DNA from 4 places in the Clostridium sp. AWRP genome. Region 1 is predicted to be linked to each of the others. Evidence: riboswitches for the same ligand, from Rfam matches in the RefSeq annotation. Region 1 holds a riboswitch; each other region holds the start of a gene.
What was found. A riboswitch is a leader RNA that binds a small molecule or an ion and turns the genes downstream of it on or off. The one in region 1 is predicted to bind S-adenosylmethionine.
Positions count from the first base shown of each region.

Region 2: another riboswitch for S-adenosylmethionine. It lies ahead of DMR38_RS01925 (methionine ABC transporter ATP-binding protein); the one in region 1 lies ahead of DMR38_RS12480 (hypothetical protein).
Region 3: another riboswitch for S-adenosylmethionine. It lies ahead of DMR38_RS16055 (MetQ/NlpA family ABC transporter substrate-binding protein); the one in region 1 lies ahead of DMR38_RS12480 (hypothetical protein).
Region 4: another riboswitch for S-adenosylmethionine. It lies ahead of DMR38_RS03160 (O-acetylhomoserine aminocarboxypropyltransferase/cysteine synthase family protein); the one in region 1 lies ahead of DMR38_RS12480 (hypothetical protein).

Region 1 covers NZ_CP029758.2:2,747,870-2,756,122, forward strand. The annotation lists gene metA (homoserine O-succinyltransferase) at 1-637, shown strand, start outside; gene DMR38_RS12475 (ISNCY family transposase) at 950-2,323, opposite strand; SAM riboswitch class I at 2,547-2,668, shown strand; gene DMR38_RS12480 (hypothetical protein) at 2,839-3,639, shown strand; gene DMR38_RS12485 (amino acid permease) at 3,679-5,175, shown strand; gene DMR38_RS12490 (hypothetical protein) at 5,204-5,437, opposite strand; gene nadC (carboxylating nicotinate-nucleotide diphosphorylase) at 5,518-6,348, opposite strand; gene DMR38_RS12500 (L-aspartate oxidase) at 6,355-7,920, opposite strand; gene nadA (quinolinate synthase NadA) at 7,946-8,253, opposite strand, start outside.
Region 2 covers NZ_CP029758.2:413,081-421,333, forward strand. The annotation lists gene hemL (glutamate-1-semialdehyde 2,1-aminomutase) at 1-214, shown strand, start outside; gene DMR38_RS01900 (lipid II flippase Amj family protein) at 509-1,312, opposite strand; gene DMR38_RS01905 (HAMP domain-containing sensor histidine kinase) at 1,467-2,369, opposite strand; gene DMR38_RS01910 (ABC transporter permease subunit) at 2,388-3,128, opposite strand; gene DMR38_RS01915 (ATP-binding cassette domain-containing protein) at 3,121-4,044, opposite strand; gene DMR38_RS01920 (response regulator transcription factor) at 4,131-4,826, opposite strand; SAM riboswitch class I at 4,941-5,041, shown strand; gene DMR38_RS01925 (methionine ABC transporter ATP-binding protein) at 5,121-6,077, shown strand; gene DMR38_RS01930 (methionine ABC transporter permease) at 6,080-6,736, shown strand; gene larA (nickel-dependent lactate racemase) at 6,803-8,077, shown strand.
Region 3 covers NZ_CP029758.2:3,474,889-3,483,141, forward strand. The annotation lists gene DMR38_RS16035 (YhgE/Pip domain-containing protein) at 1-210, shown strand, start outside; gene DMR38_RS16040 (YhgE/Pip domain-containing protein) at 243-2,402, shown strand; gene DMR38_RS16050 (CatA-like O-acetyltransferase) at 2,648-3,322, shown strand; gene DMR38_RS16055 (MetQ/NlpA family ABC transporter substrate-binding protein) at 4,247-5,068, opposite strand; SAM riboswitch class I at 5,204-5,311, opposite strand; gene DMR38_RS16060 (basic amino acid/polyamine antiporter) at 5,382-6,839, opposite strand; gene arcC (carbamate kinase) at 7,198-8,148, opposite strand; gene argF (ornithine carbamoyltransferase) at 8,169-8,253, opposite strand, start outside.
Region 4 covers NZ_CP029758.2:695,270-703,522, forward strand. The annotation lists gene DMR38_RS03160 (O-acetylhomoserine aminocarboxypropyltransferase/cysteine synthase family protein) at 98-1,381, opposite strand; SAM riboswitch class I at 1,492-1,600, opposite strand; SAM riboswitch class I at 1,840-1,947, shown strand; gene DMR38_RS03165 (homocysteine S-methyltransferase family protein) at 2,209-4,608, shown strand; gene DMR38_RS03170 (hydrolase) at 4,702-5,388, shown strand; gene DMR38_RS03175 (ABC transporter substrate-binding protein) at 5,709-6,533, shown strand; gene ehuC (ectoine/hydroxyectoine ABC transporter permease subunit EhuC) at 6,563-7,213, shown strand; gene DMR38_RS03185 (amino acid ABC transporter ATP-binding protein) at 7,246-8,025, shown strand; gene DMR38_RS03190 (argininosuccinate synthase) at 8,112-8,253, shown strand, end outside.

The DNA.
Region 1 (8,253 bases):
AATAAAAGATAGAAAATTTGATGGCATGATAATAACAGGAGCACCTGTTGAAAAACTGAAATTTGAAGATGTTGACTATTGGGATGAATTAACTGAAATAATGGACTGGAGTAAAAAAAATGTATATTCAACTTTACACATATGTTGGGGTTCTCAGGCTGGACTTTACCACCATTTTGGTATTCCAAAATATACTTTAGATAAAAAAATGTTTGGTATTTTTCCACATATAATAAATGAAGAAAATACACAGTTGCTTAGAGGATTTGACGATATATTTTACGCACCTCATTCAAGACATACCTGTGTAAAAAAAGGAGATATTGAAAAAGTACCTGAATTGGAAATACTTTCAGAATCAAAAGATGCCGGAGTCTATATACTTTCAACAAAAGGCGGACGTCAAATTTTTGTAACAGGTCATCCTGAATATGATACCTTAACATTAAAATCAGAATATGATAGAGACGTAGCAGCTAATTTGCCCATAGAGATTCCCAAAAATTATTTTCCTTATAATGATACAACCAAACAACCTAGAGCAACTTGGAAAAGTCATGCCAACCTTTTATTTATAAACTGGCTGAATTACTATGTATATCAAGAGACACCTTATAATTTGGATAGTCTTCAATAACATAGAAAAATGGAAATGACCTTTTAATAAAATAGTGTCATTTCCATTTTTTATAGATTTCTACAATTTCATAAATAGGTTCAAAATAACCAAAATCTATTTAATAAGTTTATTCATATCTTCAGCAACATTCATATTGTCCTGTAACATAATTAGATTTTTATGTCAACTAATTTTGAAAATGTCCCAAAAAGTTTTAATTATTAGCACCAGCAATAGCTGGTGCTTTGTTACGCTTATAACATTATTTTTAGGTATAGCAAACACATCCATCAACTTAAAGTTTTTTAAGTAAAAGGGCTTTTTAGTTCTTTAAGCTATGTTTTCTTTTTGTCTATGAGCCTGCTTATTGCAATAATGTTCAAATGAAGCCTGCTTCCATGGGTGACTCATCGGCGGTATATAGTGTTTCTTTGGAGTTTTTGAGGTCTTCGCAAGATCAAAATTTTTTGATGAAGGAACATGATCCGGAAGCAATTCAAGTGCATAAACTTTTTCGTTTGCACAAAAATATAGATCATTGTTAAATGCCTTTATTACTATACCGCAGGTACCTTTATGGTAATATACTGGGTGACCATTAGCATCTACTGGAAGATAATATCCTTTATTGTATTTTACACAACTCCCATTGTCTACTTTCCTACTAGCAAGTACACCAAGAATTAAATTGATTTTCTCAATATCAGGTTGCGTTTCGAATACAGATTTGATATTATCAACAGGTAAAGCAAATCGAGCATTGAATTTTTTTATGTAGGAGTTTAAAAATTCATTTGCCTGCTCAATCGTGCTTATACCAGCTAAACGCAATTCGATAGGAAGTCGTGATTGCAGTGTTTGAAACATTCGTTCCACACGCCCCTTGGCTTGTGGAATGCTGCTGGTTTTAATCTCAATTCCTAACTGCTTGCAGGCATAACCGAATTGGGTAAAAGTGTCCTCTTCGATAGAAGGGGATTTCTTTTGTTTATACTCAAAAACTGTACGCCTATCGGTGTAAAACATATAAGGAATACCATAGGTTTTCAATATTTGCTCAAGTACATGGTAATATCCATTTAGCGTTTCTTGAACATCGAAATAAGCACCTACAATAGCACCTGTGGCATCATCTACAGCTATATGAAGCTGACTTTTTTCTCCACCAAACCAAGGATGAAGAGAAGCATCCATCTGAAGCATTTCTCCAAAGTAGGCACATCTCGGACGCCTAGGATGAGCATCTTCGATAGCAAGAATAGAACTTTGAATAACACTAGCCTGCTTTTTTGACTTTGTAGATTTTTGCATATCTTTAAGTTTAGTGTATAGAGCCTTCTTAGAAGAACGTTTTGCCTTAGGAGACAGGATGAATTCCTGCAAAAGGATGGAACGTATAGTGTTTGATGAAACTTTGATTCCTTCAAATTCTTTTAAGAGTTCTGAAAAATGAGTTAAATTGGTGCCTTCATATTTTGTTCGATATAAGTCAACAATAGTCTGTTTTGTAGAATTATCTAAAGCATGGACAGGTTTTTTACCACGATTTCCATGTATAAAAAAGGCTTTTCCCTGCTCTTTATACCCTTTAATCATTCTGTTAATGTGCCTAACAGTACAGTTAATCTGTACAGCAGCTCTTTGCTTGTTACCATTGCTCTCTACTAATTTCTTGATTATGTTATATTTTGCATTCTCATTCATTGTTAAAACTACCTTTCTGATTTTGTCCACCTCACTTCTTAGTCATGAGGTTTTATTATACTATAAACTTATTTATTTGGGACATAATCAAATGCGGTATACTAAGACATTATCACAATTCAATCATATGTCCTGTAACATAATTAGATTTTTATTGACATTGAAAAACATAACATATATAATACATATTAGTTAATAAGAATTTTACAAAAAATTAAATAAATCCTTATCAAGAGAAACTTAGGGACTGGCCCTATGAAGTTTCAGCAACCTCATGCTTTGCCCATGCGTAAACATGTAAAGGTGCTAATTCCAGCAGATCATAATAATTCTGAAAGATGAGGGAGAGATGTTTTTTTAATAAACTCTCATAATAACCTATGCTATTTATCCTCTTCTTTTTAGAAAGAGGATTTTTTATTTTTCGGTAAAAAATTCATGAATTTAAAATACATTACTTAAAGAGAGGAAGTGAATAATGTATTTTTACATATTAAAATACATTAGTACAAATTATGGACAAACTTACATCAAAAGAAATTATAAAACTTGGACTAAAAACTGGAGCTTCTCTAGCAGGAATTGCAAATGTTGAGGACCTAAAAAAAGCCCCTGCATTTACTGTAGTACCTAAAATGCCTAAATACAACGGTGTTGGAACTTATATGCGTGGAGAAAAAGATAAATTTCTAACAGAGGTTCTATGGCCCCAGGGAATAAAAAGTGTACTTATTTTAGCTTATCATCATCCTGTAGACAATCCTGCTGTGGACTATTGGATTGAAGATCATAATACTATAGGCAATAAAAAATTAATTAGTATTACCAAAAGTGTTAAAAGTACATTGGAAAATGAAGGTATAGAAACCTATTCTTTTAATTATCATGTGGAAAAGGGCGGAATATTCTTAAAAGATTCAGCAGTAGTGGCTGGATTAGGATGCATAGGTAGAAATAACTTATTGGTTACACCTGAATATGGTCCTCATGTAAGATTAAGAGCACTTGGTTTAAGTTTAGATTTACAATCAACCGGACCTTCTGCATACGATCCATGTAAAAGCTGCAAAATTAAGTGCTGGGAAAAATGCAAAAAAGGTGCATTTGCTAAGGAAATATATTTTCCTTCAGAATTAGGTAGAAGTGAACTACCTGGAAGAGTTGGAAATTTCGATAGAACCTTGTGTAATATACAAATGGAAGAAGATGTAGCTAGCATTAAACCTTTGACTATACCTGAAGTTTCCACAAAAGAACCCGTTAATGTTATAAAATATTGCAGAACATGTGAATATGCGTGTCCCATAGGTAAATAACTATATGTTTTATTGTTAAACAAAAGGAGGAAGTTTAAAATGGACACAAATTCAAAATCAAATGAACAAGGTCAACTTAAAAGGACTCTAAAAGCCAGACATATGAACATGATCGCCATAGGAGGATCAATTGGAACCGGTTTATTTTTTGCCAGCGGCAGTGCTGTCAGCACAGCTGGACCTGGCGGTGCTGTTTTAGCTTATGTAATTATGGGAATTTTAGTTTACTTTTTGATGACATCCCTCGGCGAGATGGCAACACTTTTACCTATATCAGGATCTTTTGAAACTTATGCTACAAGATTCATTGACCCTGCATTAGGTTTTACCCTTGGATGGAATTACTGGTTTTGCTGGGCAATATGCGTTGCCGCTGAATTGGTTGCAGGTTCAATGATTGTTAAATTCTGGCTTCCAAATACCAATACTACTTTATGGAGTATGTTATTTTTAGTAATAATTTTTATCTTAAATATTCTTTCAGCAAGAATTTACGGTGAAAGTGAATATTGGTTTGCAAGTATTAAAGTTGTCACAATTATAGTATTCCTTATAGTAGGTGTTCTCATGATATTTGGCATTTTAGGTGGAAAATCACCTGGATTAAGTAATTGGGTACTATCAGATGCTTCTGGGAAGAAAGGACCTTTTGTTGGCGGAATATCTGCTATTATTAATGTATTTTTGGTTGCAGGATTTTCTTTCTCCGGAACAGAAATAGTTGGCCTTGCTGCAGGTGAATCGGAAAATCCTGAAGAAAATGTTCCTAAAGCTATAAAAAATGTTTTCTGGCGTATTTTACTATTTTATATGGGGGCAATTATAGTAATTGGGTTTTTAGTACCTTTCACCGATCCAAACTTATTAAAAAGTGGTGCAGATAATATTTCATACAGTCCTTTTACCATGGTATTTAAAAGATCTGGTCTGGCAATTGCGGCAAGTATTATGAATGCAGTAATTTTAACATCTGTTCTCTCCTGCGGTAATTCAGGTCTTTATGTAGCTTCACGTATGCTTTATTCCCTATCCAAAGAAGGGAAAGCACCTAAATTTTTATCAAAAGTAAACAAACATGGTGTCCCTACAACTGCTTTATACGCCACAACTGTTATTGCTTGTTTTGCTTTTTTCGCCTCTCTGATTGGAGATGGGAAAATATATTATATACTATATAATGCTTCTGGTATCACAGCCTTCTTTGCATGGTTAGGTATAGCTATCTGCCATTATAGATTTAGAAAAGCATACACTGCACAAGGCAAAAATTTGAAAGATTTAAAATATAGGGCTAAATTATATCCATTTGCACCTATTATATCTATTATACTTTGTATAATTGTTATATTCGGTTCTAATATATGGGTATTTCAAGCTAAAACATTTAGCTGGTTTGATTTTGTAACAAATTATATGTGTATTCCTATATTTATATCTTTGTATATTGGATATAAGATTATTAAGAAGACAAAAATAGTACCTCTTAAAGAATGTAACTTTGAGTATAATGAAGATGAAAAAAAGCCATCAGCTTAGTTTAGCTGATGGTTTTCTCTGTTATTTACTAAGATTTAATTTTATCCAGCAGTTTTTCAATATATTCAAGTATAACCCTCTGTTTTATATCTTTAAACATATCGTCAGTATCCCATATCTTATCTTTAATACAAAGACTGTCTTTTATACATATACTTTCTCTTAATCTAGTTGCATCCAGTTCCAATTGACTTTTTAACTCTTTCAAGTTTTCTATAGCCAATGTCATCACCTCATTTGTTCCTCTTAATATACTATTCATAACTTTAGAATTTGGAACTCTATATTAATGAATCTTATTTGCTTTCGCTGTATGCTTGGGAGTGTTACAGTAGGTAGCCATCAGATAAATCTTAAACTTATATCCATTGCTTTTACAGAATGTGTAAGAGAACCTATAGATATTATATCAACACCAGTAGAGGCAATATCTACTATAGTATCTTCGGTGACATTTCCTGAAGCTTCTAAAATAAACTTTTTATCTACAAATTTCACAGCCTTTTTCATAGTATCTACATCCATATTATCCAACATAATTACATCAACTTCAGTATTAACCGCTTCTTTCAGCTGATCGAGATTTTCTACTTCTACTTCTACTTTAGCTGTAAATGGAATTTTACTTTTTATTCTTTTTACGGCTTCCGTTATAGAACCTACTGCCCTTATGTGATTATCTTTAATCATTACAAAATCAGACAAATTCATCCTGTGATTGTATCCTCCTCCTGCTGTAACAGAATACTTATCCAAAATTCTAAATCCAGGAAGAGTTTTTCTTGTATCTACTATTTTCACATCATAATCCTTTACTAAATCAACCATCTTATTAGTTTTAGTTGCAATTCCACACATTCTTTGAAGTATATTAAGGGCAACCCTTTCTCCTTTTAATATAGATTTAGAATTTCCCTCTAGTTCTACAATAACATCACCTTTCTCCACTTTAGAAGTATCTTTTACCTTGACGTTGAATCTTATACTGCTGTCCACAATTTCAAATACTCTTTTAGCCACATAAATTCCAGCAATAACACCTGACTCCTTTGCAATAAATCTTCCTTTTGAAACTTCACTTTCTAAAAGCAAATTATCTGTAGTAACATCACCGTAATTTATATCTTCTATAAGAGCATTTTTTATTAACTTATCAACTATTAAGTAATTCAAATTCAATCACCTCAAAACTAAATTATCTTTAGAATACTCTTCTATATAATTACTTCCTATAGAAGTCTTGCTTTCCAAAGTAGCCCTAATTATACTTCTAGCAACTTCATACATATTATAAACTTCTACTTGCTCAATACTTTTAAAATTTATATATTGAAATTTAAAAAGAACTTCATCTACAACCTCTAATGCAATTTTAATGTTATCAATTCTTCTAACTATTCCTAAATTATTTTCCATTAATATCTTCAGATTTTGCTTAAGTTTTGAAAAGTTCATGTGACTTTCTTTACATTGAGGAATAAATTCACTGTTTTCAAAGTTATCTTCATCTATAACTTTTACTTTATTTAAGATATCCTCCGCAGCCCTTTTTCCGAAAACCAGGGCTTCCATTAAAGAATTGCTGGCAAGCCTGTTTGCCCCATGAGCCCCAGTACAAGCACATTCTCCGACTGCATAAAGGTTTTCCATACTAGCTCTTCCAAACAAATCCACCTTAATACCACCCATAAAATAATGCTCAGCTGGAGTTACAGGTATGTAATCCTTATACATTTCTATACCATTGTCTTTACATTCACTATAAATCTTATTAAATCTATTTTCTAAAAATTTTTTTTCGTACATAGTAGCATCCAAATAAACATAATTGGAATCAGTTTTTTTCATTTGATCACTAATTGCTCTAGCTACAATATCCCTAGGAGCAAGTTCCATCCTTGAATCATATTCTTTCATAAACCTGTTTCCACATTTATTTTTAAGTACCGCACCTTCTCCCCTTACAGCTTCAGATATTAGAAACATTTTTTCCTCATTATTTTTAGAGTATAAAGCTGTAGGATGAAACTGAATGTATTCCATATCTTCTAAGGTTACCTTTGCCCTTATTGCCATGGCAATTCCATCTCCTGTAAGTACATCTACATTAGTAGTTTTAGAAAATAACTGTCCAATTCCACCAGAGGCTATTACGCAGCACTTTGATTTTAAATAAACAAATTTATTTTTGTAAAATGTCATTATACCACAACATTTATTTTTGTTATCAACAATATCCAGGGCGAAGATATTAGGTATTATTTCTATATTGGGAGCATTTTTAGCCTGGTTTACAAGAACCTCCATTATAGCTTTTCCTGTAGAATCTCCATTTACATGAAGTATCCTTGGAATAGAATGATTTCCTTCAAAAGACCTATAAAAATTACCCTGGGAGTTTTTATCAAATTTAACTCCAAGACTAACCAAATCATTTATAGCTTTCTCAGATTCATTTACAAGTACATTTACAGCTTCCAAATCATTAACATAGCATCCTGCATTTATAGTATCCTTTACATGAAGCTGTCTGTCATCATTTTGTATACTTGCTGCAATTCCTCCCTGAGCCAGATATGAATCACAATCATATACATCCTTTTTGCTTAAAACCGCTACTTTTAAATTTTTAGAAAGCATTAAAGCAGTATAAAGTCCTGCTATTCCTGCTCCAATTATAACTACATCAAAGCTCTTGCTTTCACAGGAATTCACGTTATAGTTTGCTAAATATCTTCTTTCCACTTTACATCACCAGCCTATATAGAATTTATTCAATACGTAACATTTTCTCAAGGGAACCCAATGCCTTTATTCTCATTGATTCAGGAATAAATATTTCATGTTCCATATTTAAAAGAGAATTGTGGACATCTTTTAGTGTAGTCATTTTCATATTTTGACACACAAGTCTTGGACTTAATAAATAAAACTTCTTCTCAGGATTATCATTTTTCATTTTATGAAGTACCCCTATTTCAGTACCTATGATGAATTCCTTATTTGGTGATTTCTTTGCATAGTCAATTATCTGTGACGTACTTCCAACAAATTCAGCACTATCCCTTATTTCTTTTG
Region 2 (8,253 bases), 2.2 Mb from region 1:
GTTTGCTATATTCTTTACTAAAGATTCAGAAGTTAGAAATTATGAAGATGCTAAAAAATGTGATACTGCTCTTTTTGCGAAGTATTTTCAACATATGATAAGCAAAGGCATTTATATTGCTCCTTCTCAATTTGAAGCTGTATTTTTAAATGTAAAGCATACTGAAGGGAATATTGATAAATTCTTAGAGGCATTTAGTACGTTTGAAGCCTAAAGTGTAGATTACTAAACAAAAAATAAATTTATGCTCCGAATATTTTTACAAACACAAACACGTTAAATATTTTAATAAGCCTAAGTAAAAAATTCTAAAAAAGCTAAGAACTTTTGAAAACTCGTACCTCAGACAATTCAAAAGTTCTAAGTTTTTACGAATTTTTTCCTAAGGCTTATGTACAAAATATTTAAAAGAGCATCATTATTGTAAAAATATGCCTGCGTATAAGTTGATTTTTAAGTTAGAAACTAAACCTTACAGTTTAAAAATTAAAACAAATTTTCAAATCAACTAAATTAATCTTGCTATAAGTACTATCAGATGTGAAGCAGGCACTAATATTAATTGTGCTAATATACTTCCGATAATCAATCCACCCACAATAAAAATTATGCAGCGGTTAAATTCCAATTCTGTACGTTCTCCTCTTATCACATCATCTGTCATCATAGATAAATATGGATCAATAAATATAAACATGAATATTGTTGAAATACTGTTAATTACAGATGCTAAAGTGCTGCAAGTGGTTCTTAAACTAGGATCTAAGCATCCAGCATATAATGATGATAAAATACTTATACTAGATATAGAAAATGCAATAATGTTTAATAAAATTATCTTTTTAGGAGTTTTTCTAAAGTTCCTTAATTCAGATAAATTTTCTTTTTTGGGAATTGAAATACTATTTTTAAACTGCTCAATTCCTGATTTTGAAAATGCATGAATCATCAATTTAGGTAAAGATCTATAAATACTAAATGATATAACCAATTTGCTAAATATTTTTATAAAAGTTGGCATTAAAATTGCACCAACTATTGTGGCTAAAGTAATAGAAAAAACTATCCATCTAAAAATATACAGTAAGTTACTAGAATGACCTGTATTTATGCCATTTTCAATAGTTTTTGCTAACAATGGAGCTTGAATAGTATTAGCTGTTCTTTGTATAAGTACAAAAATATTAAATACAGCAAAAGATACTGCAATTCTACCAGTTTTTATTCCCACAGTTCTAGTAGAATATGCTAATGTTCCTATAACATAAATAATAAAAGTTAGGATAAAAACTAAATATACTTGTATTGTCATTTTTCTTACCACCTTAGGGCTTTTATTAGTTTATTTCATAAATTTGTATATGCAAATTATATCACAATTTTAATTTTGATAGGAACTTATAAAATGAAAATAGTACATACATATATAAAGGTGGATAGTCACCAGACCTTGCATTTGTATAAAATTAAGAAATTTTCCACTTTATAATGATACTTAGTTTGTTGTCTTTTAAATTAGCAGTAATGCTGTGTCCCATCTGTTCAACCAAAGCTTTTGTTATGGCAAGACCTAATCCAGTGTTTTTACCTGTTCTCGTACGATCTCCTGTAAAAAATCGTTCAAATAGGTGATCTATATCGTCTGGTTTTAAGTTATCGGCATTATTCGCAAATGTAGTTACAATGTAATTTCCATCTTTTTTTAGAGATACGGAAATAAACTTATTACCGTGTTTTAAAGCATTTTGAATGAGATTTGAAAATACACGTCTTATTGCATTTTCATCTCCTATAATTTCAGATACACTTTCATCAATTTCAATTAAAGGTTCAATTTCTTTATTTGTAAAATCGTTGTAAAAAGATGCTATTAGTTCGCAGAGTATATTTGAAAGTGAGATAGACTCTAATTCAAAAGCATATTCATTAGCTTCAAGCCTTGATAGGTCAAAAAAACCTGATATAAGCATTTTTAAAGATTTTGCACGATTTAGTATGATGTCCATATATTCATTTTTTTCATCTTTTGATAGGTCATCACTTTTTATAAGTTGAATATATCCTATAATGGAGGTAAGGGGAGTACGCAGGTCATGGGAAATGTTTGCTATAGCCTGCCTGAGTTCCATATCCATATGTTTGTACTTTACTTCTGTCTGCTGTTTTTTATCTATATTTTTGTTTATTTCTATGGCTAAATTTTGAAGACTGCGGTTTTGAAAGGACAATGTCACTTTTTGGTTTGTATCTATGTCGTTTATTTTCTTCAAGTTGACAGTTATATGTTTGATTTCACTTCTTGTAAGAAAAAGCAGGGTGATACTTATACCTGCCAAAATTCCTAATAAAATTATAATAAACAAGTACATATATATCACCCTTTCAAGTTATTTGATTTCCATTTTTCTAAATATTATAATACCTATTATAGTAAAAATAATAGTATATGCAAATCCCAGTCCTGCAGAAGGGAGCATTTGCAGCAAAGTTAAGTTTGGATTTTTTATTGGAGTTAGCGCATTTATGTTAGTAGTAATTAAAATGTTGTAAATTCCATAAAATTTATTGGATACAAGTGCACAAAGCAATTTTATAAAATTGCCCATTAAAGCAAATATAGCTGCATAAGTATAGGCATATGCATATTGATTTTTTAATATAAAGCTGAGGAATACACCAAAACTAATTGCAGCTATATAAAGTGGTATGGCGCATAAAATCCTTAATGATAAGTTTATTAAAAATGCAGGACTTAAATTTCCGGGTTTAAGAAATAAAAAGGTGCTTCCTACAAAAAAAATTAATACTAATAAGCAGGTTATAAAAGATAAAATTATAGGAATAATTACTTTTGAAATATATAGTTTTTCTCTTGATAAGCCTGAAACCATTACATTTCTTAAGGTTTTATCCTTTAATTCTTCTGTGACATCAATATACATCATAACTAGAAAAACTACTGCAGGAAGGCAGCTCATAGCCATATCCAGAGATTCAAAAACTGTGACTTTAGGACCTGTAAATAGTGCATTTGCGCTCACTGATAGTAAAACTAGGACTAATAGAGTAACTTTATAAGAAAGTCTATTTAAACCTTTGTAAAGTTCAGCTTTTATATAATTAAGCATTGATGTCACCTCCAATTAAATCCATGAAGTAATTTTCTAGATTTCCACATGTCTTACTTATGGAATATACTTTAATACCATTTTTTATAAAAGCTTCACTTATCATTTCAGGCTTATCTAGGTATTTAAAAATCTTAATTTCGTTCTCAGGAAGCACTTGATAGGAAGTGCAGTTTAAATTCTTTTCAAGTATAAGAGAAGCATGAGCTGCATCGTCTACTTTTACCGACAAATATTCTCTGCACTTTTCCTCTAAATCCTTTGCAGAAATCTGTTCTATGAGTTTCCCATTATCTATAAAGCCATAAGTAGTAGCAAGCTGAGAAAGTTCTCCCAAAATGTGGCTTGAAATTAATATAGTTGTATTTTTTTCTCTGTTTAATTTTTTTAATATATCTCTAAACATTACTATTCCAACAGGATCAAGACCATTTATAGGTTCATCTAAAATTAAAAAATCTGGACTTGCAATTAAAGCTAGGGCCAGGCCAAGACGCTGCTTCATGCCAAGAGAATAATGTTTGAATTTTTTATTACCTGTATCTGAAAGACCCACTATATTAAGCACTTTATCCACACAGTCTTTTTCAGGAATTCCTTTTTGAATTCTATAGTATTCAAGATTTTTTTTGCCTGAGAGGTAAGGAAAAAAGCTGGGTGTTTCTATTATGCAGCCTGTTCTCATTCGCTCTTTGTTTAATTCGTCTTTGCTGGTTCTTGAAAATAATTCTATTTCACCGTTATCTTTCAAAGAAAGACCTGTTATTATTCTCATAAGGGTTGTCTTGCCAGCGCCATTTTTGCCGACAAGACCGTATATGTCACCTTTACTTATTTTAATATTTACATTATCAAGTGCCTTGTGATTTTTGTATTTTTTAGTAAGATTTTTTGTATGAAGCACTAAATTATTCATGATATCAACCTCCGTTTTCTTGTTGATTTTATATTAGAACAAAATCAGCAAGATACATTAAAGAAAAACTTAAGAAATCATTAAGTTTAATCTTTCATCTTAAAACCTATTCCCCAAACAGTATGTATGTATTCTGTGTCCGGGTCAATTTTAGCTATTTTGGAGCGAAGGTTGCTCATATGCACATTTATGGTGTTATCATCACTTATAAATTTGTCTTTCCATACATGTTCAAATAAATTAGCTTTTGTAAATACTTTTTTGGGGTAAGACATTAGAAGTTCTAGTATACAAAATTCCCTTATAGTTAATACTACTTCCTGAGAATTTATAAAAATTTTGTGATTTTCCCGGTCTAAGGTCATATTTTTATAGGTTAATATGTTTTGTTTTTCATTTGAGTTTGAAAATATCATATACCTTCTAAGTTGGGCACAAACTCTTGCCAGTACTTCTTCTACATCGAAAGGTTTTGATATGAAATCATCTGCTCCTAGTTTTAAGACTTCAATTTTTGTTTCTTGAGCTGTTTTTGCAGATATTACAATGACAGGCATAGTTTTAATCTTTCGTATTTTTTCTATAAGCTTTTCTCCTGTAATGCCAGGTAGCATCAAATCAAGTAAGACTAGCTGAAAGTCATATTTTTCAATACACATTTCAGCTTCGGTACCTGAAAATGCCCTACGGACATTGTAATTGTTTTTTTCTAGTATTCTGCATAATAACTTATTTATATCTGTATCATCTTCTACTATTAAAATGTTTATATTTTTGTTCATAGGTATTCCTCCAGAGTTTTTGAGTTAAGACAATTATAACATTTTTAGATAGGATGTATTGACATAATAAATGGTCACGTCTATAATTAAAATCATAATTGAATATAAATCTTGAACTTATCAAGAGTGATTGAGGGAACGGGCCCTATGAAATCCAGCAACCAGTACAGTGTATAATGGTGCTAAATCCTGCAGCGAGAGCTGAAAGATGAGAGAAATTTTGAGTTAACCAAGTCTGAGATTTTTCTCGGGCTTTTATTTTTTCTTAAAATTGATATGGGAGGTTAAAGAAGATTGATAGATATTAATAATGTAGGCAAAAGTTTTAACAATAAAAGTGTGCTGAAAAGTATAAATCTTCATATACAAGAAGGTGAAATATTTGGAATAGTTGGTCACAGTGGTGCTGGAAAATCTACGCTTTTAAGGTGCTTGAATGGTCTTGAAAGCTATGACACAGGAAGCATAAAGGTAATGGATAAAGAAGTAAAAGACTTAAAAGGTAAAGAAATAAGGACTTTTAGAAAAAACCTGGGAATGATATTTCAAAATTTTAATTTGTTAAACAGAAAAAATGTATATGATAATATCTCACTTCCGCTTGAAGTCTGGGGATTAGAAAAAAGTAAAATAAAAACAAGGGTAAAGGAATTGCTAAATTTAGTAGGCCTTAGTGATAAAGCAAAGAGCATGCCCTCTGAATTAAGCGGCGGACAAAAACAAAGAGTAGCTATTGCAAGAGCTTTGGCACTAAATCCAAGTATACTTCTTTGTGACGAAGCTACATCTGCCCTTGATCCAAATACTACAAAGTCAATACTTGAGCTTTTAAGAAAAATAAACAATGAATTTAAAATAACTATAGTAGTAGTAACTCATCAGATGGAGGTTATAAAAGAAATATGCAGTAAAATTGCCATTATTGATGAAGGTGAAATAAAAACTTCGGGAAATGTAGAAGAAATATTTTTAAAACCAGGGAAAAATCTAAAGAAGCTGCTTGGAAATGATAGTTTACTTCCGGATGAAGGTATAAACATAAGAATATTCTTTCCTAAGGAAATAAGCCAGGATAATTTGATAACCTCTATGGCTATAGATTTGAACATAAAATTTTCTATAGTATGGGGAAAACTTGAAAGATTTCGCAGTGATGTTTTAGGAAGTCTGGTTATAAATGTAAATGATAAAGATAAGGAAAGTATATGCGATTATCTTTCTTCAAAAAATGTTAATTGGGAGGTAGAGTAAACATGGGATTTAGTGAAACATTTCAAGAAATACTACTTCCTGCTATTGGACAAACATTTTATATGGTTATAGTTTCTACAATACTTGCAGTAATTATAGGATTTATACCTGCTATTTTGCTAGTTGTAACTGAACCTGGTGGATTAAAGCCTAATAAAGTGGTATACAAGATACTGGATGCAATAGTAAATTTATTGAGATCATTTCCTTTTATAATACTTATGATAGCAATTTTTCCTTTTACAAAACTTATTGTTGGAAAAACCATAGGTACAACAGCAGCAATAGTTCCTATTACAATAGCAGCAGCACCTTTTGCATCGAGAGTAATTGAATCTTCACTTAAAGAGATAGACCCGGGAATAATAGAAGCTGCAAAGTCTTTTGGCGCAAGTAATATGCAGATAATATTTAAAGTTATGATTAAAGAAGCACTTCCATCTATAGTGCTTGGTATAACACTTACTGTAATAAGCGTAGTTGGATGTTCAGCTATGGCAGGTACAGTAGGTGGAGGTGGACTTGGAGATGTGGCAGTAAAGTATGGATATTATAGATTTCAGACTGACATAATGGTATACACTGTAATAATACTCATAATTTTTGTCCAGGTACTTCAAACTATAGGAAATCTTATATATAAAAAGCTTAACAAATAATTATTTGTTTGATAAAGTAATTATTGTAGAATCACTTTAAAAATATATTTATGGGAGGAAATTAGAATGGCTAAAATAGAATTACCATACCATAAAAAAATAATAGAAGCTGAAATAGATGACAACAACTTACTTGGTATACTTGAATCAAAAGCAAGCGAATATAAAGCAGAGATTGGCCAATTGGAAATAGTAGAAAAAGCTCTTGACAATCCTGTAAATTCATCTAAACTTGAACAATTGGCTGAGAATAAGAAAAATATAGTTATAATAAGCAGCGATCATACAAGACCTGTTCCTAGTAAAATTATTATGCCTGAACTTTTAAGAAGAATAAGGAGCACAAATTCTGATGCTAATATTACTATACTAGTTGCTACAGGCCTTCATAGGGCGACTACTAGGCAGGAACTTGTAGATAAATATGGAGAAGATATAGTAAAAAACGAAAAGATAGTAATACATGATGCACAGAATGAAGATAATCTGGTAAAGATAGGTACATTACCATCTGGTGGAGAACTTATAGTAAATAAACTTGCAGTTGAAGCAGATCTTTTGATTGCAGAAGGATTTATAGAATCTCATTGTTTTGCTGGCTTTTCAGGAGGTAGAAAGAGTGTGCTGCCTGGAATAGCCTCTGCCAAGACCATCCTGGCAAATCACTGTGCAGAATTTGTAGCACATCCTTCTGCAAGAGTTGGCAATTTAAAAGGTAATCCTGTTCATAAGGACATGCTATATGCAGCTAAAAAGGCAGGATTGGCTTTTATAATAAATGTAGCACTAGATGAAGATAAAAAGATAATAAATGCTTTTGCAGGTGATACGAATGATGCCCATGTAAAAGGCTGTGAATTTGTGTATAATTTATCAAAAGTGAGTAAATTAGTAGGTGATGTTTCCATTTCTACTAACGGAGGGTATCCGCTTGACCAAAATATATATCAATCCGTTAAGGGGATGGCAGCAGCTGAGGCCAATTGTAGGGATGGCGGCGTAATAATAATGGTGTCTGCTTGCAGTCAAGGTCATGGTGGTGAAACCTTTTATAATAATTTAGCTAATTTGAATACCCCAGAAGAATTCTTAAAAAAAGTTTCAGAAGTTTCCAGAAATAAAACTGTGCCTGATCAGTGGGCATCTCAGATGCTTGCGAGTATACTTTCCAAACATACAGTAATTGTTGTAACAGATATGTGTGATTCTAAAATAATAAAGAATATGCACATGCAGCAGGCAGATACTTTTGAAGAAGCTCTAGAAAGGGCATATGATATTGTGGGGAAAGATGCTAAAGTTGTGGTTATACCAGATGGACTTGGGGTAATTGTAGACTAAAATGTTTTTAAAAAGTTCAAAGTTCAAATATCAAAGTTGAAATAATGATGATTTCTTTCGTACCTCAGAAAATCTATAATTTTAATATTTCCGACGTTAGGAGGAAAAGTATCATTACCTGTTATTTATTCTTTGTTATTTGTTCTTTAGTAATAAATTAAAAAGGTTATTGTATA
Region 3 (8,253 bases), 730 kb from region 1:
ATACAGCCTTTGTTTCCATTTACCTATTCAGTAAACGGATTCAGAGAAGCCATAGCAGGGCCTCTTATAAGTACTGTAGCTATGGATTTTACATTTATGCTTTTAATTTCAATGTGCTTTATACTATTTGGTATATTTTTAAAGAAACATTTGCAAGATAAAATCTATAAATTTAGAGCCAAGCTTACACAATCTGGTATGGGAGATTAAACAATATTAATTTTATACAAGGAGGGAATATATTGAAGGTAGTATTCAAATTATTAAAAAGGGATTTTAAAAATATAATAAAAACTCCATCAGTACTTGCCTTAATTTTATTATTGTGTATCCTGCCATCTCCCTATGCCTGGATTAGCATTAAAGCCTCATGGAATCCTTATGCCAATACAAATAGAATGCCTATAGGCGTAGTAAATAATGACGGTGGTACAACTTTTAATGGGAAAAATATAAATGTTGGAAATGAAATAGTTAAGAGCTTAAAGAAAAACAATTCCATAAATTGGATTTTTGTAGATGACTGGCAGGGAAATTATAACCTTAATTCAGGTAAATATTATTCACTTATAGAGATACCTGCTGACTTTTCCAGTAAACTTTCCACTTTAATTACAGCATCTCCTGAAAAGCCTAATATAATATATAAATCCAATGAAAAGCTAAATGGAATAGCCACTAAAATTACGGATTCAGCTAAAACTTCTCTATCAGATAATATAAAAAGCTCTCTTGCAAAATCAGTAAACAAAGAAGCTCTCAAACTACTAAACTCTACAGGTAAAAAGCTTGAAACGGACAAGCCTGAAATTTTACAGTTAAAGGATACATTACCTGAAGCCGTATCCACTGTAAATGATATAAAAAATCATATATCACAAGAAAACTCTAACTCGAAAAGTCTTCAGCAATATCTAAGTGGAGTTCAAACAGATTTGCCAAAGTTGTCCAAAGAGATAACCAATCTCCATAATATTGTAGCACAGAGCAGAACACTAACTTTATCTACCAAACAATCTTTAAATTCTATGCAAAATGATTTGAATAAAGATATAAATGAAATTGAATCAAAAGAAAATCAAGTTCAACTTTTGTTTAACAACCTACAAAATATAAATAATACCGATGCTGGTAAAAGTTCATCCACAAGCATTATAGGAAATATGACTAATTTAAATAATTCTTTAATGGACAAAGTAGATATGGATATTAAAATTCTAAATGAGATAAATGAAATTACAAATACTAATATAACAAATAATCTTACAAATTCATTGAAATCACTAAGAAATTCATTAAATACTGAAAACCATTATTTAGTGGAGTTAAAAGATTTAATAAATAGCAATTCTTCACAAGATAGTATTAATCAAGTTATATATGAATCTTCATCATTAAGTAGTGAATTATCGGAAGATATAAGCAATATATCAGATATGTTTTATTCAGGAACATATGAATCCATGAATTTATTATCAGACGCATTGACAGCCAATTTAGATAGTATTGATTCAGTACTTAGTGCAACTGGACAATTGCTACCTGAATTAAATCTTGTGGCAAACTCAGGAATATCAAGCAGTAAAAATTTAGTCAATCAAAGGAACAGGTTAAATAAGAAATTAATAGACATCCAAAATAACTTGAACAAATTAAGCAATAAACTGAAGGATTTAAACGATGAAAACTTAACTTCAATAATAAATATAATGGAAAAGGATCCTAATAAAATATCAGATTTTATATCATCACCTATTGAGGTAAAAAGTATCGAACTATACAATTCAGGTCTTTTTGGATATGGAATAACGCCTTTTTACACTACTCTTGCAATATGGGTGGGAGTTTTGCTACTATGCTCCATACTAACACTAAAATGTAAAGATCTCGAAAGTGGAGAAAAAGTTAAATTGTCACATAAATATTTTTCGAAATTGCTTCTGTTTTTAATAATATCAATTATACAAACTACCATTATAACTTTAGGAGACATATATATAGTAGGAATAAAGCCTGAAAATTCATGGCTTATGATGGGATTTGCATTTACCTGCAGCTTTACTTTCACTATTATTGTAGTTACATTGGTATCTATTATGGGTAACATTGGGAAAGCCGCTGCAGTTGTAATAATGGTCTTTCAAATTGCAGGGGCAGGAGGACTTTATCCTGTAAAAACCTTACCTCAGATATTTGGAGTACTAGAACCACTTTGGCCTTTTACATATGCTATAAATGGATTCAGGGAAGCTATAGCAGGACCTATTTGGAGTAATGTGTATAAGGATTTTCTCACTTTAATGGCTTTTGCAGGTGCATTTTTGATTATTGCTGTCTTAAAAAAGCCTCTTCACAAATTAACTGATAAAGCAGAGGGTGAATTCAAAGAATCAGGCTTATAGTAATACCAACAATTATATAATTAACTTGATAACAAATAATTATAGTATAATATGTTTATATGATAATGCAGTTAAATTGGAAGCTTTTAATGGAGATTTTTATAAGAAAGCTTCATATATGGCAAAAGATAAAAATGTAATATGGACAACTTTATTACAGAATTATTTATGAGCTAGATAAATTATGAGAGATGAGGTTATAATTTGATTATAAATTAATTGAAATCAAATAGAGGTATAATCATATGAATACAAGTTTTCATACTATTGACATGGAGACATGGCCAAGAGCACACACATATAATTATTTTACAAAAACGGTATCAACACTTATTTATTCTATTAACGTAAAGGTTGATGTTACAATCCTTAAAGATACATTAAAAAGTAAAGGCTTAAAATTCTTTCCTACATATCTTTATTTGGTAACCAGAGCTATTGGAAAACACCAGGAATTTCTTATGGCAATTCAAGATGATATGTTAGGATATTGGGATTGTCGAACTCCTTTTTATCCAATATTTCACAAAGATGATAAAACAATAACATTTCTTTGGACGGAATATGATGAGGATTTTGAGGTGTTTTATAAAAATTATATTTCAGACATGAAACAGTATGGGAAGAGTCATGGTATTATGTTATCAAAGGAAGCACCACCTTCTAACAACTATATCATATCTTGTATTCCGTGGTTTAGTTTTAATAGTTTATCAATGCAATTGCAAAATGCAAAAAATTATTATGCACCAATTTTTGAATCTGGTGGATTTACTGAAACAAATGGTATAATTATGATGCCTTTATCTATTACAGTTAATCATGCTGCAGTAGATGGTTATCATATAAAGATGCTTTTAGATGAATTACAATGGACAATGAATCATCCTGAAGTGTGGATTAAAGGTACAGAAGTATAAATTTAACTAACACAAAAGTGACAATAATATTTCACAATATTCTTATTTTGTCTATCATCAGCAGGCAATCCAATTTCATCTTCAACCTTCTTCGGTGTTAATATTTTATTGCCAATATATAGTGGTTTGTTTAATAAGATGCTCAGTAGTTTTGCGAAAGTGTTTAGATAACTTTTTTATATTATTAGAATTTATAACAAGGTGCATATCATTATTTGAGGGTTCGTAATAGCGTTCTTGTATCATTCCATCATTCATATGCAAGCCATATTTATAAAAAAATGGATGCCAATAAGCAGGTACTTTATATGGGCAACAATGTAAATAACAACAAAGATACAAATATTTATACAAATAAGCATACCAGCCATAACGGTTATGTTTAAAACTATCCACAACTAAATTGTAATTTGTGGAGTTATTTCAAATTATCTTATTTTGTTCCATATATAATTCTCCATAAAAGTTCTTCACATTATATTGTATGATATTAACTCATATTGTTCTTAATTATTTCTACCAATTTTATAATTTTATTATGGAATTAATGTTTTCTATTACTGGGTATAAAGACATATTTATTAATCAAATATTAATTATTATATAAAAATTTAAAATATGTATTATTTATAACTAAAAAATAAACTTATACTTCTGACATTTTTACAACCACAAGCACGATTAAATATTTTGACAAGTCTTAGTAGAAAATATTTAAATGCGCCTATTTATTGTAAAAATATCTATACGTATAAGCTTATTTCAAGTTAGATTACTATATATAGTACTTTTAAGTAAAATTTGAACTTATACAAGGTGAATATGCTGCCAAAATTGAAGCCACATTTAAAATTTTTTTATAGTAGTGAAATTTGGCAGCATACTCCGCTGTATATGTAAACTTTTTACTTACAACTCTATTTTCTAAAATGCTGGAATTATGCTTCCATTATATTTTTCCTGTATAAACTTCTTAATTGATGGATCGTTAACAGCCTTTGCTAATGCCTTAATATAAGGTTTGTCTTTATTTTCTTTTTTAACAGCAATTATATTGGCATAAGGTGAATCCTTAGATTCTATGGCAATAGCATCTTTAAGTGGATTTAACTTTGCTTGAAGTGCATAGTTTGTATTTATAACTGCTGCATCTACTTCTGTTAAAGTTCTTGGAAGTTGTGGTGCATCAAGTTCCTGGAATTTTAAGTTTTTCTTATTTTCAGTTATATCCAATTTTGAAATAAGATCTCCGCTCTTTACTTTTATAATTCCTTCATGAGCCAATAACTTTAATGCTCTTGCACCATTTGTAGGATCATTTGGTATTGCAATTTCAGCACCATTTTTCAAATCTTTTAAACTCTTGATTTTATTAGAATAAACTCCCATAGGTTCAAGATGTACTTTTGCTACATAATCTAAATTTGTATTGTTCTTTTTATTGAATTCATTTAAATATGGAATATGCTGAAAGAAGTTTGCATCTATATCTCCTGAATCCAAAGCCTTATTAGGAGTTACATAATCTGTAAACTGAACTATTTGTAAATCGTACCCTTGTTTCTTCAGTATAGGTTTTACCTTTTCTAATATTTCAGCATGAGGCTGTGGAGATGCTCCTACTTTTATTACTTTTTTGTCGTCACCTTTACTACTGCTTGAAGAACTTGTACTGTTTTGAGCACCACATCCAGCTAATGCCAAGATCAATGTTAGTGATAAAATAACTGTAATTAATTTTTTCATTTTGCTTCCCTCCAATTATAAAATAATAGACAATTTCTAAGCATTAAGCTGAAATATAAAATTTTCATATCATATTTTCAATTTAAAACCAAATAAAGCTCGAGGAACAACCTCGAGCTAAAAATCTCAATGATCCTCTCATCTTCCAGCTTATGCTGCAGGAATTAGCACCACTATACTATTAAAAATAGTATTGGTTGCCGGGCTTCATAGGGCCAGTCCCTCCACCTCTCTTGATAAGTTAATATTAAATTTTGTTAACTTGTGATTTACATTATAACAGCGAAATTTAAAGATGTCAACAACATTATTGCTATTTTATCGCAATTTTCCCTGCAACTATCATATATATACTTATAACTGCAAGAATTACTAAAATTGTTACTACACCTTTTTCTATATTTGTAAAAGCAGTTGTATTTCCCTCTTTTCTAGCTTTATAAAAAACTAAAATTCCACCTGAAAATAATATAGTAAGAAGAAGCATATAACTTAAGCCTGCTGCATATATAAGCCAAACTGCATATATAACTGACAATCCCGATATAGCCATATCTCTAATTCTTGTATTATCACCTGCAATATATGTCTCCTTAGTAATAGTTAATTTTAGAGCATACAATGCACTAAAAAAATATGGTACTAATACGGCAGAACTTGCAATAGCGTATAGTATCTGATACGAACTTTTAGAAAAGAAAGCCCATATTAAGAAAACTTGAGTTACTATATTTGTAACCAAAAGCGCATTTTTAGGTGCTCCATTTGCATTTTCTTCTGTAAAAAACTTTGGAAATGCTTTACCTTTGCCTGCAGAATATGACAATTCTGAACATATCAAAGTCCATCCAAGAAATGCACCTAATAATGATATTATTAAACCTACATTTACTACTACAGCACCCGATTTACCAACCATATATTCTAGTGCATATGCCATAGAAGGGCTCTTTAATCCAGCCAATTGAGCTTGTTCCATTGTACCAAGTGCCAATAATGATACTAAAACATAAATAATAAGTACTCCTAGTAATCCTACTATAGTGGCTTTACTGATATCCTTTCTTACTTTTGCTTGCTTTGAAAATACAACTGCACTTTCTATACCAATAAATGCCCACAAGGTTATAAGCATTGTACCCTTTACCTGTGTCAATACGCTTCCAAGATTAGTGCTCATATTTCCCCAAAAATCCAAGTTGAATATATTAACTTTAAACATAATTATTGATACTATTATAAATACAAATATAGGTATAAGTTTTCCAATAGTAGTTAAAACGTTTACCCATGCAGCTGTTTTTACACCTTTTAATATAAGTGCATTAACACCCCATATTAATATAGATTCACCTATTAGCGCAGATAAATTGTTTCCATTTCCAAATACAGGAAAGAAATATCCTATTGTACAAAAAAGCATAACCAAATATGAAACATCGCCTAACATCGAGCTAACCCAGTGTCCCCAAGCACAATTAAATCCTGTATATTCTCCGAAACCTTCTTTAGCATAGCTATATATACCGCAGTCCAAATCTGGTTTCCGCTGAGATAAATTTTGAAATACATAACCAAGTGTAAACATTCCAACTCCAGTAATAATCCATGCTATAATAATTGCACCTGGACTTGCTACCTTTGCCATATCTGCTGGAAAAGAAAAAGCCCCACCACCAATTATAGAACCAATTACTAATCCAATTAAAGGTACAAGTCCCAATTTTCCTTCTCCTTGGTTTTGTACACTACCTTCTATACTACTTTGCATACTAACACTCCTCCTTATAAACATCAATAATCTTTTGTAAAACTAAGTAAGCGTTAACTTTGTGACTTTCATATAAAAATTTCTAAATTTGATACTTATTTTTGAATAAAATATGCGGTAACTTTATGTCTAGAAATCATTTTTATTTATAAAATTACTGCCAGATAAATTATATATGGCAGTAATTTTATAATCTAACATTTCCTTATCTCAACTTTACTTTATTAGTAAATTCCCTATGCTATATAGATATTTACTAAGTAAGATAATAAATATACTTTTGTTAAATATTCATTATGCTATACAAACACTACAGCATATAATATATTTTTAATTAGATTGCATTTGTTCGTTAAAATTATACTGTTATGGTTGTACCAGTCAAACCCATTATGGATTCTTTAGCTTTTTCAAGTGAAGTAATGACTGCTATTCTCCCTAGTTTTGATTGTACAAAAGATAATGCAGCTTTAACTTTTGGAAGCATGGAACCTGGTGCAAAATGTCCTTCCTCAATGTATTTTTCAGCTTCATCTACTGTCATTTTTAAAATATTTTTCTGATTTGGTTTACCAAAATTAATTGATACTTGTTCTACTGCAGTTAAAATAACTAATTTATCTGCATTGAGCAATTCTGCGATTTTTTCTGAAGCAAAATCTTTATCAATTACTGCAGGAACTCCTTCAAGGTTTCCATTTCCCTTATCAACTACAGGAATGCCGCCACCGCCTACCGTGATAACAACATGTCCAGCATTAACTAGAGTTTTAATTACAGGTTCTTCGATCACAGTTTTAGGAAGTGGTGAAGGAACTACTCTCCTCCATCCTCTGTTTGCATCTTCTTTCATAACATATCCTTTTTCATCCATAAGTTTTTTCGCTTGTTCTTCTGTAAAAAATGACCCTACAGGTTTAGTTGGATTTCTGAAAGCTGGATCGTTTTCATCTACTACAACTTGAGTAATTACTGTAGCAATTTCCTTACTTAATCCTCTTTTTTTCATTTCTTCTTTTATTGCCTGCTGAAGTTGATATCCTATATATCCCTGACTCATTGCGCCGCATTCTGGGAAAGGCATAATTGGATTTTTTTCATTTACTGCTGCAGCTGTTTCATATGCAGCAACTAACTGCCCAACCTGAGGTCCATTTCCGTGTGCTATTACTACTTCATGACCTTCTTCAATAAGGTCAACAATTGGTTTTGCCGTTTCTATACATGTTTTTAGTTGTGTTTCAGCTGATTTGTCATTAGGATTAGCCTGCAGTGCATTTCCACCTAATGCTACTACTATTTTTGACATATTTTACTTCTCCTTTCTAACTAATCTCCAAGTGTAGCAACCATAACTGCTTTTATAGTATGCATTCTGTTTTCTGCTTCATCAAATACTACTGAATGCTTTCCT
Region 4 (8,253 bases), 2.1 Mb from region 1:
AAGACATATAGGGCTGACATACTAATTAATTAGTAGTCAGCTTATTATTTATGAATTGAAACAATATAAAATATGGGAGAAAAATTAAATTAATTAATTAAGCTTTTGCAAGAGCCTGATCCAAATCGTATATAATATCATCAATATTTTCCACACCTATTGAAAGCCTTATAAGGTCTGGAGTAACTCCGGCAGCTTTTTGTTGTTTTTCATTCAACTCTGCATGAGTTGTACTTGCAGGGTGAATTACTAATGATTTTGCATCTGCTACATTTGCAAGTAAGGAGAACAATTTAACGCTGTTTATAAATTTCTTTCCTGCTTCAGATCCACCCTTTATTCCAAAGGTAAATATTGAACCTGCTCCTTTTGGAAGGTATTTCTTAGCTAATTCTTTGTATGGACTTCCATCAAGTTCAGGATAGTTTACCCATGCAACTTTTGGATGTTTACTTAAAAATTCAACTACTTTTCGTGTGTTTTCTACATGTCTTTCTACTCTAAGAGAAAGCGATTCAAGCCCAAGTAAGAAATAAAAAGCACTTTGTGGACTTAGTGTTGCCCCTGTGTTTCTTAAAAGTTGTACTCTGGCTTTTGTAGCAAAAGCTGTAGGTCCAAGATCTGCGTATACAAGTCCATTATAGCTTTCATCAGGTGTTATAAAGTCAGGAAATTTTCCGCTTGCTGCCCAGTCAAATTTTCCACCATCTACTATAATTCCGCCTAAAGTAGTTCCGTGTCCACCTATAAACTTAGTTGCAGAATGGACAACTACATCTGCACCATATTCTATGGGTCTTACCAGATATGGAGTTCCAAAAGTATTATCTATGATAAGAGGAATTTTGTTTTTATGAGCTATGTTTGCTACAGCTGCTATATCCAAAACATTTATTCTAGGGTTACCTATTGTTTCTGCATAAACTGCTTTAGTTTTATCTGTAATAGCCTTTCTGATATTTTCAGGATCATCAGGATCTACAAAAGTTACATCAATTCCTAACTTTTTTAAGGTTACGGAAAACAATTCATAAGTTCCACCGTAAAGTGTGCTAGCTGCAACTATATTATCTCCTGCACTTGCTACATTTAATACAGCATAAAGTATTGCTGCAAGTCCGGAAGATGTAGCAAGACCTGCACTGCCGCCTTCAAGTGCTGCTACCCTTTGTTCGAATACATCTTCTGTTGGGTTCATTATTCTGGCATAAACATTTCCCGGTTTTTTTAGCTGGAAAAAGTCTGCGGCTTCATCGGCATCTTTAAATACAAAGGATGTAGTTTGATAGATTGGAACTGCTCTTGCACCTGTAGTTGGGTCAGGCACCTGACCTGCATGTACTTGTAATGTTTCAAATCCTAATTTTCTTTCTTTACTCATTGTTTATTCCTCCTAATACTTTTTTAATATTTTGGACGAAACTTCTATAACCTGGCAGAATAAAAAAATCTTCTTGTAAGATAAGTTACAAGAAGATTCTATCTTCATGCTTCTCATCTTTCAGGTTAACACCTGCTGGAATTAGCACCGTTGAATGAAAATGATCATTCAGGTTGCTGGGCATCATAGGGCCAGTCCCTCTGCCGCTCTGGATAAGAAGTTCCGTATTCGATTGAGAAAATCATACCAGACATAGATAAGATTTGTCAATAGAAAAATATTTGGGAAATTTTATCTAATAGCTACCTACGCACTCTGTGAAAGCGACTATCATCAAATCAAAGATTTGATATGTCTGCTTGTCCCACTAAGTAAGATTCATTTATATTACGAATTATAATAAAATAATGATATAAATAGTATTGACAATTGATAGTTAAAGTATTAATATTAAAGCACTTTTATCACGAGAGGTGGAGGGACTGGCCCAGTGAAACCCAACAACCGGCACTAAAGTGCATCGGTGCTAATTCCTGCAGAATAAAATAAATTCTGAAAGATAAGGAAAGTTGATTTTGTCAAATTTAAAGTTGCTTTTCTGATTGAAGGGCAACTTTTTCAGTTAATAGTCAAAAATGAAAAATTAATAGTTAGTGAGCAAATAAATATTAATTTTGAATAATATTAATGTATATTTATACAATTATGAAATATTAAATAATTTGATGTATTGTAGAAAATTTGTTTAAAGTTTAAAATTTTATACAAGAAGTAATGAATTAAATAATTTGAACATGAAACTTGTATTTGAAAAAGGAGTGCAGCGAATGTTATTTAAAGATTTATTAAATAAGTTTAACAACAAATTTGTTTTTTTTGATGGAGCTATGGGAACCATGCTTCAAAGAGAAGGACTTAAAGTAGGTGAACTTCCAGAAACATTAAATATAACAAATTCAGAGATTATAAGAAAAGTACATAGGGAATATTTAAATGCAGGATCAGATATCATAATAACAAATACTTTTGGTGCCAATGAACTTAAGTATAGTTCTTCTGATTATACAATAAAAGATGTAATTACAGCTGGAGTAAAAATTGCAAAGGAAGAGGCAAAGGATAAATTAGTAGCACTTGACATAGGACCTACAGGACAGGTTATGGAGCCTACAGGGAGTTTAAGTTTTGAATCTGCATATGAATTATTTAAAAGTCAGGTTATTATAGGGGAAAAAGCGGGAGCAGATATAATTCTAATAGAAACTATGTCTGATTTGTACGAAGCAAAGGCAGCTATTCTTGCAGCAAAAGAAAATAGTTCTCTTCCAATATTTTGTACAATGACTTTCCAGCAGGATGGAAGAACTCTAATGGGAACAGATCCCAAGACTATGGTATTTGTACTTGAATCGTTGGGGGTGGATGCCCTTGGAGTGAATTGTTCCTTGGGACCAGGAGAATTGCAACATATTGTAGATGAAATCTTAAAGTATTCTTCTATACCCATTATAGTTCAGCCTAATGCAGGACTCCCAAAGTATGATGGCGAAAATACGATTTATGACATAACTTCAGATGAATTTGCAGAAAATGTAGTGGTTATGGCAAAAAAAGGAGTTAGGTTTTTTGGAGGATGCTGCGGAACAAGTCCTGAATTTATAAAAACTATGGTAAAAAGCTTGAAAAATATAGTACCTTTAGACATAAAAGAAAAAAATTATACCGCAGTGTGTTCAGCCAGGGATACTGTGTTCCTAGGTAATAGAATAAAGTTTATAGGAGAGAGAATTAATCCTACAGGTAGAGATATTTATAAGAAAGAGCTTAAGGAAGGAAAGGTAGGTTTTATACAGAAAGAAGCAGTACAGCAAAAAGAAGAAGGAGCACATATACTTGGGCTTAATGTAGGATTACCTGAGATTAATGAAGTTCAGGCTATGAAAGAAGCAGTAAAGGCAATACAAAAAGTAGTACAATTGCCTATAGATATAGATAGTCCAAATCCTAAAGTCTTGGAGGCTGGAGTTAGAGTTTATAACGGTAAACCTATAATAAATTCAGTAAATGGTAGAAAAAAGTGCATGGAAGAAGTATTTCCAATAGTAAAGAAGTATGGAGGCTGTGTTATAGCCTTAACTATAGATGAAAACGGGATACCTGATACTGCAGAGGGTAGGGTAAAGATTGCAGAGAAGATAATCAAAACTGCCGAAAACTATGGCATCAAGAGAAAGGACATAATAGTTGATTGTCTTACGTTAACTGCATCTGCCCAACAAAGGGAAGTTCTTGAGACAATAAAGGCCATAAAAATTTTAAAGGAACAATTCGGAGTAAAGACTACTCTTGGAGTAAGCAATATATCCTATGGGCTACCTAGAAGATGCATATTAAATAGAACTTTTCTTGCACTTGCCCTTCAGGCAGGACTTGACTTGCCAATAATAAATACAGGAGACCAAGGTGTGAAAGATACTATTTCAGCTTTTGAGGTCTTAACAAACATAGATAAAGATGGGAAGGAATACGTAAAAAAATATAGCAGTAAATCTGAAGGTGAAAAAGCAAAATGGGGAAGTGATATTCCTAATTTAGGTGAAAATGATAAAAATCTAAAACAGGCGATTATTGATGGAATGGAAGATGAGGCAGTAGAGTTAACTTGTAAGCTTTTGAAAAGTAAAAAGTCAGTAGATATAGTAAATTCTTATATAATTCCAGCGTTAGATGAGGTAGGCATACAATATGAGAACAAGGATATATTTTTGCCACAGTTAATACAGTCAGCTGAAACTGTAAAACAATCTTTTGAAATAATAAAAAAAGATATGCTTAGGAGTGGTGAAAATAAGGTATTTAGAGGTAAAATAGTACTTGCTACTGTTAAAGGAGATATACATGATATAGGGAAAAATATAGTTAAAGTGCTTTTGGAGAACTATGGTTTTGAAGTTATAGATTTGGGAAGAGATGTAGATATCAGCCAAGTAGTAGATGCTATAATAAAAAATAATGTAAAGCTAGTAGGACTCAGTGCACTTATGACAACCACCGTAAGTAATATGAAAAAGACTATAGATGCTATAAGAGATAAGGGACTTCAATGTAAAGTTGTAGTAGGTGGAGCAGTATTAAATCAAAATTATGCAGATATGATAGGTGCAGATTATTATGCTAAAGATGCTAGAGAAACTGTAAAAATAGCAGAAGAATTATTTTCAGTTTAGAATAAAAATAATTTTTATGGAATATTTAATGTGTTTAATATACAATAATATGTAAGAGAGACGATATCAAAATAGATTTTGGGAGATATAAAAATGGGTGAAAAGATTAATAAAAAAGATGTTAAGTATGTACCAGAGATAAGAGGAGTACTTAGAGGACATATGATAAATTTCCCTGGTGTAATAAGAGAGGCCAGCGGCATAATAGTTTTTGGAAAGAGAATAAAATCTTTTGCATTTACTACGGACATAGCAGTTATAAAAAATATAGATGCAGATGCAATTTTAGCAGTATATCCTTTTACACCCCAATCAGTTATAACAGAGTCATTAGTTACAGCTTCTGATGTACCCATATTTTGCGGTGTAGGTGGTGGACTTACTACAGGAAAAAGGGTTGTAAACTTAGCATTAAATGCTGAATTTACTGGAGCTATGGGGGTAGTGTTAAATAGTCCTACATCTGATGAAATTGTAAGAGCTGTTAGAGAGGCTATCGACATTCCTATTATAGTTACAGTAGTATCTGAAAGAGATGATATTCAAAAGAGAATTGAATCGGGAACTTCCATATTAAATGTATCTGCAGGTAAGAATAGTGCTTCCCTTGTGAGAAAAATAAGAGAAAAATATAAGGATGTTCCTATTATAGCTACAGGTGGAAGGACTAAGGAAAGTATAGAGGAAACTATAGAAGCAGGTGCAAATGCTATTTCCTATAGTCCTCCTTCTACGGCAGAATTGTTTAAGGGAACTATGGAAAAGTATAGAAATATGTAATAAACAGAGTTCTTGGCATCAGATGGAGTTTTGACTCCACCTGATGCTTATTAACAGGCTTCTTAGTGCATTTAGCACTTAGAAGGCGTTATCCTTTTTAGGAGAAATTGTTATTCAGGGGCTGATTCACTAGTTAACTAGTATGTCAGCCCCCTTATTTTTAATTAGCTTAACTTTTGCAGCTTAAAAATATATAAGAATACAATAAAATACTATGAAAAAGCAAAAAAGGTATTGAATAAATATAAAAATAAATGTATAATTATTTATATATTTAACCTAAGGAGTTAAAAATAATAATTATAGAAAAGGGGAAAAAAATGAAGAAGTTAAAAAAGACAATAATTGTAATGTTGACAATTGTTTTTGCAGCTGCTTTATTTGCAGGATGCGGGAGCAGTAACAGTAATAGTGGAGATGGACAAAAAGGACAGAATGCTTTAGAGAGGGTAAAAAAAGCAGGAGTTCTAAAAGTAGGACTTGAAGATTCTTTTCCACCAATGGAATTTAGAGATAACCAAAACGTACTTAAAGGTTTTGATATAGATATGGCAAATGCCATAGGCAAAAAGCTTGGAGTAAAGACTCAATTTGTAGGTACTGAATTTAATGGAATAATTTTAGCACTTAACTCTGGAAAATTTGATGTTATAATATCAGGACTTAGTATTGATGAAAAGAGAAAAAAGCAAATAGATTTTTCAGAACCTTATATACAAAATGCACAAATTATAGTTACTAAAAGCGGAAATGAAGCAATTAAGACTTCAAAAGATTTAGCTGGAAAGAAAGTAGGAGTAGGAATTGGTACAACTAGTGAAAAAGTTGTTCAAACGTTACAAGGCATAAAAGAAGTTAAAAAATATGATAAGACTACAGAAGAACTTCAGGATTTATTAATAGGAAGAATTGATGCCGTTATAGTAGATGAACCAGTTGGAAAATATTATATATCTAGCCCTGACAAGAAAGGAAAATATACAGTACTTAATGAAAAACTTACCAATGAGCCTATGGGAATAGGATTTAAAAAGGGAGATAAGGAACTTGAAACAGCAGTACAAAAAGCGTTAGATGAGTTAAAAAAGGATGGAACAATGTCTAAAATCTCAACTAAATGGTTTGGAGAAGATATATATAAATAGTATATGCAAAAAGAAAGTAGGTAAGGTAAGTGAATATAGAATTTATTAAAAATATATTACCTATTTTATTAAAGGGTAGTGTAATGACAATTGAACTTACAGTAATCACCTTGATATTAGGAACTATGCTTGGAGTGTTTTTGGCACTTTTGAAATTGTCTAAAAATATCGTATTAAAATTAGTATCAAGTTTTTATACATGGATATTTAGAGGAACGCCTTTACTTTTGCAGCTATTTTTCTTCTACTATGGATTACCTTTTATTGGAATAGAGCTTACTCCTTTTACTGCGGCTATATTAGGACTTGGACTAAACTGTGGTGCATATATGGCTGAGATAATAAGAGGTGGAATACAATCCATAAACAAAGGACAATTTGAAGCAGCAAAAGCTCTTGGATTTAGTTACGTAGAGACTATGAGAAAAATTATTTTACCACAAACCTGGAAGATAATAATACCACCAGTAGGAAATGAGTTTATATCCATATTAAAGGATACTTCATTAGTATCTACTATAGCTATGGTTGAACTTATGAGGTCAGCTCAGCAGATATATGCAAGCAGTTTTGATCCAATATCTGTATTTTTAACTGCAGCAATATTGTATCTTATAATGACAACTGTATTTACAACTGTGTTTGGAATATTCGAAAGAAGATTGGCAATTTACAGTTAGAAATTAGAGTAATTTAAGTGGAGGTTTGATTTATGGAAAATGCTATTTTAAATAATGGCGAAAATTTAGATAAAAATGAATATATGATAGAAGCATCTAATTTAACTAAGAGTTTTAATAATCTTTTAGTTTTTAAAGATTTAAATGTGAAAGTAAAGAGAGGTGAGGTTCTTGTAGTTATAGGAGCCTCAGGCTCAGGAAAAAGTACACTGTTAAGATGTCTAAATCATCTGGAGGAATTGGATAGTGGAACTATAGTTATAGAAGGGGATAAATTAAATCCTAAGGATAAAAAAATGCTTCGAAAAATAACTACAAAGATGGGAATGGTTTTTCAAAATTTTAATTTATTTCCACATATGACAGCTGTTCAAAATGTTATGGAAGCTCCACTAGTTGTAAAAAAAGAAAAAAAGTCAGAAGTTTTACAAAGAGCTAAACAACTTTTAAGCAAGGTGGGACTTGCAGATAAGATGGAATATTATCCATCTAAACTCTCAGGTGGACAGCAGCAGAGGGTTGCTATTGCCAGAGCTCTTGCAATGAATCCAGATATAATGTTATTTGATGAACCAACATCAGCCTTAGATCCTGAACTTGTGGGGGAAGTTTTGAATGTAATGAAGGATCTGGCTAAGGAAGGTATGACAATGGTAGTAGTAACTCACGAAATGGGGTTTGCTAGAGAAGTAGCTGATAGGGTTATATTTATGGATGGAGGAAAGATAGTTGAAGAGGGATCTCCAGAGGAAGTATTTTCACATCCGAAAGAAGATAGAACTAAGGAATTTTTAAATAAAGTTCTAAAATAAAAAGTCAGTATTTTAACTGTAGTTCTAATTACTTTTATTTGTTTAAGCTGTTTATTAAAATTTAAATATATATGGAGGGCGAATTCATGAAAGATAAAGTTGTGTTAGCATATTCAGGAGGATTAGATACATCAATTATTATTCCTTGGTTAAAGGAAAATTATGACTTAGAGGTTATTGCAGCTTGTATAGATGTAGGACAAGATGATGATATGAAAGAAGTAGAAA